One region of the Bacillus sp. Marseille-Q1617 genome, then DNA from elsewhere that is predicted to be linked to it. Evidence: riboswitches for the same ligand, from Rfam matches in the RefSeq annotation. Region 1 holds a riboswitch; each other region holds the start of a gene.

What was found. Region 1 has a riboswitch for cobalamin ahead of HWX64_RS07045 (ribonucleoside-diphosphate reductase subunit alpha). Riboswitches for the same ligand answer to the same signal wherever they lie in the genome.
Region 2: it holds a riboswitch for cobalamin, as region 1 does, so the genes downstream of both, HWX64_RS05155 (acyl-CoA thioesterase) here and HWX64_RS07045 (ribonucleoside-diphosphate reductase subunit alpha) in region 1, are expected to answer to the same signal.
Region 3: it holds a riboswitch for cobalamin, as region 1 does, so the genes downstream of both, HWX64_RS20930 (ABC transporter substrate-binding protein) here and HWX64_RS07045 (ribonucleoside-diphosphate reductase subunit alpha) in region 1, are expected to answer to the same signal.

What each region holds. Positions count from the first base shown of each region.
Region 1 is NZ_CAHJXM010000001.1:1,405,692-1,408,014, reverse strand. Features, by position in the region: gene HWX64_RS07045 (ribonucleoside-diphosphate reductase subunit alpha) at 1-952, opposite strand, end outside; cobalamin riboswitch at 1,135-1,317, opposite strand; gene HWX64_RS07040 (SurA N-terminal domain-containing protein) at 2,049-2,323, shown strand, end outside.
Region 2 is NZ_CAHJXM010000001.1:1,044,808-1,047,130, reverse strand. Features, by position in the region: gene HWX64_RS05160 (flotillin family protein) at 1-741, opposite strand, end outside; cobalamin riboswitch at 938-1,135, shown strand; gene HWX64_RS05155 (acyl-CoA thioesterase) at 1,279-1,752, shown strand; gene HWX64_RS05150 (SLC13 family permease) at 1,835-2,323, opposite strand, start outside.
Region 3 is NZ_CAHJXM010000003.1:715,128-717,450, reverse strand. Features, by position in the region: gene HWX64_RS20935 (iron ABC transporter permease) at 1-565, opposite strand, end outside; gene HWX64_RS20930 (ABC transporter substrate-binding protein) at 528-1,469, opposite strand; cobalamin riboswitch at 1,712-1,909, opposite strand; gene msrA (peptide-methionine (S)-S-oxide reductase MsrA) at 2,085-2,323, shown strand, end outside.

The sequences.
Region 1 (2,323 bases):
GAACGTCCAGGAAAGAATGAATATCTTTGTGCCAGACATCGAGGTAAACCGCAATTGCGCCTTGACGCTGACCGAGCTGGTCCACGGACACAGCGGTATTATTTAATTGCTTCATCCACGGAATGACCCCCGAGCCCACACCTTTAAAGCCTTTGATGTCACTCCCCCTGCTCCGGACTTTGCCTAAGTAGATACCAAGGCCCCCGCCGTTTTTACTCAGGGTCGAAACATCCGTATTGCTGTCAAAGATGCACCTCAAATCATCCTCCACAGTATCGATGAAGCAGCTGGAGAGCTGTCCGTAGCTTTTACCTGCGTTCGCTAATGTAGGTGTGGCAACGGTCATATACAGATTGGACAGGGCCCAGTAAGCTTCTTTAATCAACGAGAGCCTTTGCCCTTTGGGTTCATCCATCATGAGGGTCATCGCAATCACCATAAACCTCTCCTGAGGGAGTTCATATACTCTTCCTTCATGTGACTTCGTTAGATAGCGCTCAGCAAGTGTAACAATTCCAATATAGGTAAACAGCTTGTCTTTAGAAGGATCCAAAAGGGACTCCAAATGCTGGATTTCTTCCAGGGTGTATTCAGCCAGTAAGCGTGGATTATATAACTTCTTCTGGACAAGATTTTGTATCAAATCAAAAAATGAGCGGTATGGATTTGCAGGATCAAGTCCCCTGGATTGACTGCTGGAGCGATAAAGCCTTTCTAAGTACAGACATGCAGCAGCATAAGTCCATTGTGGTTCTTCTGCTGAAATTCTTTCGACAGCGGACAAGATCATTTGGTGATAAAGCTGTTCCACTGAGAATTCCTTTTTCACTTGAAGAAGCCCTTCCACTTTCTCTTCAAATCCATCCATGTCCAATTCGGGGAAATCCAACTTTAGCTTCCCGCATAGCTGCCTGGCCAGTTCAGATGTTTTCTCTGTTTCAATCAATTTCATATCTCCATTCCTCCCGGATCTGTTCAATTCATTCGTACTATACAAGCTGCGGGAGAGGATATAAAAAAAGCCCATCCTCTAAATTGGACGGGCTTAAATGAATAACGATGATATGATATAACAGACGTATGTATTGATATCTATTATTCTATCCTCGCATATCCTCCCAATTCCCGAAGAAGATCATACGTAATAACTACGGCAGGTCTCCTGACTCGTGCTTCAACCTACTTTAAGGCCTTCCCATCTTTATTAAGATAGTGGCAATTCCTTATTTCGTCACACTTACAGTTGCGGGGACAGTTCTGGAATTTCACCAGATTCCCTATTAAGTCTAAATAGACACCGTACTTATAGATTTAATTGAACTAATCAATATATAGTTATGAATTTACTCATAAAACACAAAGTATTGTGTTCCCATTCATCATAATTTAATTCCTATGATTTTTCAAGCAGAAATCATTGCGTCACTTAAAAGCAAATATGCTTATAATTATCTTTTTCATCAAAAATCCGCGAACACCTTTGAATCGGAAGACTAAAACAGAGGTAAAGCGAGATTACATTGAAATTTGTTGTTTGAGACCGGGAAGCAGAAATCCTATAATCCTATTAGAAGGTTGTTTGACAGTATTCTTTGGTCCCCAATATTTGACGGGCTGTTTACACCGGAAGAATTCGGATGTGAACAGCCCCCTTTTTTTGAATGAATGGCGATGCTGGGGGATAAAATAAACGAATCTAGTGTTTCAGGGTGATTACAATATGATTAAATGAGTCAAAAAGGTTTATTTATTCATAAGAATCATATACAATGCGCATTAAGTGATTTTTTAATTAGCAGTTTTCATTATGATTGCTGATACAAACGACATTGTTAATACAGAGTGGATTGTAGCAGAAGGCATTTGACTCCGATGGGATATAGAGGAAAAGTCGAGATCCCGCAGGCGGAACGCCGAGTAGGCTCGAGTTCCTCCCCGCGGAAAGCAAGTGTCTGCAGCGGAAAGGAGCGGTCATCGTTTACTTGCCCTAATAGCAATCTAATAGAAAGCATCCTAATTATATCGCCTTTGAAAGGAGAAAATGATACATGAAAAAATTAATGAGCGCTTTATTGATAACAATTATGACGATTGCCTTAGCCGCTTGCGGAAATGGAGAAGAGGCAAAAAAGCAATCCGAAGATAAACCAAAAACAGAAGAGAAAAGTAAAGAACAACAAGATCAGGCAAAGCAAATGGAAGAAATGCAAAAGAAAATGGATAAACAAAAAGTGGACAAAGATAAAGTGGTTGCAGTGGTCAATGACGAGAAGCTGAAGGGTGAAGATTATAATAACATCCTTACATCCTCTCAAATGCAGTT
Region 2 (2,323 bases), 360 kb from region 1:
TTCTTCCTTCGCTTCCTGATCCGTCTGAGCACGGTGAATCCGCGTCTCACGTTCAGTGTTAGCCTCGGCGATTTCTGCCTGCTTGCGGACTTCCGCGATGCGGGGACGTCCAAGGTTCTTTAAGTATCCATTCTCTTCATCAGCATCACGGATATCCGTCAAGCCGAGGGAAGTAATTTTGAAGCCCATAAGATCCAGCTGCTTCTGCGCGATCTCCGATACGTCGGCGTTGAACTTCTCCCGATTGCTGTTGATGTCCTCCACGGTCATTTTTGATAAAATGGCACGCAGATTACTTCCTAATACCTCAATGATTTCATCTTCAATCTCTTTTTGGTCTTTACCAAGGAACTGCTCCGCATAATTGGCAATCCCGTTTAACGTGTCAGCCACCTTGACCATCGCGACCGCATCAGCCACGATCGGCACCCCGCCGTTTGTATAGACACGCGGAGTCGACAGCTTCAATTGGAAAGAAGTCAGATTAACGGGCGTTGACGTTTGGAATCGTCTCAGACGATAACCTCCACCCCTGATGATCTTCATGGAACGTCCTTCCTGGTCGGTGAAAATATTCGTCTCTTTCTCTGGATCCCCGAGTTTCGGACCCGTGATGATCAAAGCCTGATTCGACCTTGCCGTGCGGTAGCGGAATCTCATCCAAAAATAATACGCGATTCCCGCAATTGCTGCTACGATCAATACAGGAATTAGGAACATGATCACTCCAATAGCAGTCAATGAACCCATACTTACCTACCCCCTGTTATGTTATTTAAGCAGTAAAGTTTTTCTGCTTTTATAATGGTGATATGACTATCTACGGATAACAGCCTTTAAAGGTTTCATAAAAATGGGAAAACATCAGGTTTTTTCCTTTTTATTGACATAGTAGAGTCCGAGAGACGTCGAATATGGTAGAATAAAAGCGTTCACAATTTCATTATTGCTCATTGGTGAAGAGGATGTCGGTTGACTCTCTTCTTAAAAGGGAAGCTGGTGAAAATCCAGCGCGGTCCCGCCACTGTAAGGCTGAGAATTCTTATGAAGCCCACTGTTTCCCCGGGGGGAACGGGAAGGGATAAGAAGTCGACGAAGCTGAGCCAGGAGACCTGCCAATCGGGAAGAACACAGAGTTCCTACGGGAGATAGGAGGGTGTTGCGCTTTATGAGACGACAAACGAGGTTTCATTGGATCCTGATTGTTCGCTTGGAATAGCTGCATCTTCTATTAAAGGAGATGCATTTTTTATTTCAAGCTTATGAGGAGATGAGAAGATGGAACAAGCTTATCCAGTTGAACGCTCACGTACGATCCAGACAAAATTGGTATTGCCGCCTGACACCAATCACATGCAAACAATCTTCGGTGGAAAGGTATTAGCTTTCATCGATGAAATCGCTGCTCTTTCAGCCATGAAACATTCCAGTTCGGTGGTGGTCACCGCTTCGATCGATTCAGTTGATTTTCTTTCTTCTGCAACTGTCGGGGACGCGCTGAGCCTCGAAGCGATTGTCACTTCCACGGGCAGGACTTCCATGGAGGTGTATGTGAAAGTGTACTCTACCAATCTACTGACGGGTATCAAGACTTTGACGACAGAATCATTCCTTACCATGGTTGCAGTGGATGAAGACGGGAAGCCAAAGCCAGTACCCAAAGTGATTCCGGAAACGGAAGAAGAAAAGAGATTATTCAACACGGCGGTTCTGCGGAAAGTGCATCGGAAGAATCGGGCGCTGATTAAATAGGAAGGGGGTATGAACAGGCAACTGTTCATACCTTTTTAATTTTGTGAAAGTAAAGAAGTGTATTTGATACCTTTTTATTGTCCTACCAATAAAAAAATACTGAGCCTATAATAACTGCTATCCATGAAACGGATGCTGCCAGACCTACTCGCAATAAGTCCTTATCTGTAAAATAGCCATACGTATAGCTAATCAAGTGTACAGGCGATTGCGTAACAAGAAAAAAGCCCGGTACGCATGCAAGAAACACCGGCATGGCAATTTGCATAGGCGATAATTCCGGTATCGTGTTTCCAATCGTAATACTAAGGGGGAGCATGATTGTCAAAAAACCTAAAATATTCACAAAGACAATTCGGACCAAACTTGTGCATAAAACCAAGAGAAGTATCACAACCCAAGGTGGATGACCGTCAAGGATACGATTTAAACCGACAGCCATCCAATCAATCGTATCTGTTCTGATTAACATCCCTGATACCATCAGTGTAGAAGCAAAAAAGAGCATCAAGTCCCAATCTATTGATTTTCTTGCCTCATGCCATTTCCATACCCCTGCAAAAGGAAGCAA
Region 3 (2,323 bases), on a different contig from region 1:
GTGCAATCATAAGGGAAATGACAGAGCCGAGAAATGAGCTGAAAATAATTCCTGTCAGTATGATGGTTTCTACCTTCATCGTGCGGTCTACCTTCCTTGCAAACGTCAATACTAGAAATACAGTCAGCAATGAACCCAGGATACTGATGACCGGCAGCGTGAACAACCCCAGAAACGGCAGGCTGATATTGAAGAATAAAGTCACAACTGCACCCACCGATGCCCCTGAAGACATTCCCAGGGTATATGGATCGGCAAGGGGATTTCTTAATAACCCTTGAAAGGAAGCCCCCGCTACCGCTAAGGAGCTCCCCACTAGTAAAGCTAATAAAACTCGTGGTAAGCGAATGGAAAATACAATGTTTGAATGCATGGGGTCGACGGTCTCCGCTGAGCCGTCCCCAAACATTTCGGCACTGATGATCTTAAGGATATCAATGATGGGAACCTTTACAGTTCCAATCGATATCCCGATCAATAGCGACAGGATAAGAATACTTAATGCCAGCAGATAGATGATCCATATTCTATTCTGTAAATATCTCCGGATAAACAGACTTGGCAATTTCCTCTACTCCTTCTACCAATCTAGGACCGGTACGGGTCACGAGATCAGTGTGCACATCATAAACGTGTTCATTTTTGACTGCGTTGATATCCTGCCAGCCGTCCCGGGTCATGATCTGTTCGTTATCACCGTACGTGGTAATAATGACATCAGGATTCGCTGCGATGACCTCTTCTTGATTGACGGCGATCCACCCTTCCTGATCTTTCAGCGCATTCTCTGCATTGATCAATTCAAGCATCTCATTGATAAAGGTATTGTTTCCTGTTGAGTAAATATCCGGTGCAGGAGCCACTTCCACGTACACCTTCCTCTTCTGCTCAACTTCCTCTGCTTTTGATTTAAGTTCTTGAAGATCTTTTTTCATGCCAGATACCAGCTTTTCCGCTTTCTTTTCCGTATCTGTAAGCTTTCCAATATTCTCTATGATTGTGTATACTTCATCTATTTTCTGTGTATCCTTAACGACGAATACGCTGATTCCCGAGTCGCGCAATTGATTTAATCCTTCTTTCGCGCTCACAGCAGTCGACTCATGCGCAAGTACGAGATCTGGATCGAGGCTGATGATTTTCTCGACATTGAATTCCATACCTCCGATTTTCTCTTTTGCAGCAGCTTCCTCGGGATAGTTATCGAAATCTGTCACTCCCACGACTTCTCCACCAAGACCCAGTTCAAATAGTATTTCCGTATTACTCGGAATTAACGAAATGATTCGTTCGGGCTTTGATTCCAAAGTTATTTCATCACCTAAAGCATCCTTCACATGAATGGATTGGTCAACTGATTTCTCTTCAGTACCTTCCCCGGCCTTTTGGTTGTCAGAATCATTGCCACAAGCAGCTGTGAATAATACTGACAGCATTAAAATAATAATCAGACTACTAATCTTTTTCATTTTTTTTCCTTCTTTCCTCGTGATATTAACCGCTTTTATCAAGATCGCTGCATTCTTTTCCTTATCCGGCAGGTAGTGGATTCGAACGGGCATCGATCAAAATCCCCTTTTGACTTTCGAAAAAGTGCAAAAAAGAGACAAATAAAAAAACATCCCCGAAAAGGCGATGCTGTGTAATATGCATTTAGGACCATCATGTAAAAAAACATGCATGCATGTTACACTTTCCCATCCGCGTAGTACCAGTGTCAAAGATGTCAGGCAGGTCTCCTGGCTCATGGTCATTGCTTGCTGCCCCTTCCCGTACCTATGTACAGTGGCTTATTGCAGCTTGCTCCCATTTACAGTGGCGGGACCGCGTTGGAGTTGCACCAACTTCCCTTTTAAGAAGCGCAGGAATATGAAAACATACTCCGCTTCACCCGATCATTCAACTATGTAATTTTCCGTTCACATGAATTATACAGGAGCGTCTGCGTTCAGGTAAATACATTTTTATATAATCTAGACATTTTTTTGATTGTCAAACCGTCAATGAAAATGATAAAATTTGTTCATTCTGATATACCTTTACCACATTACAGCAGCAAAAAAGCTGCAGGAGGTTTCATAGAAATGAAAAAAGAATTTGAACTCGCTACCTTTGCCGGAGGATGTTTCTGGTGCATGGTAAAACCTTTTGACGAATTACCCGGCATCGTTGATGTCGTTTCCGGATATTCAGGAGGACACGTTGATCATCCTACTTATAAAGAAGTAAAAGAAGGACAGAGCGGGCATTATGAAGTGGTACAGATTACATTTGACCCTTCCATCTTCCCATATGAAAGCCTCTTGGACCTTTATTGGCCGCA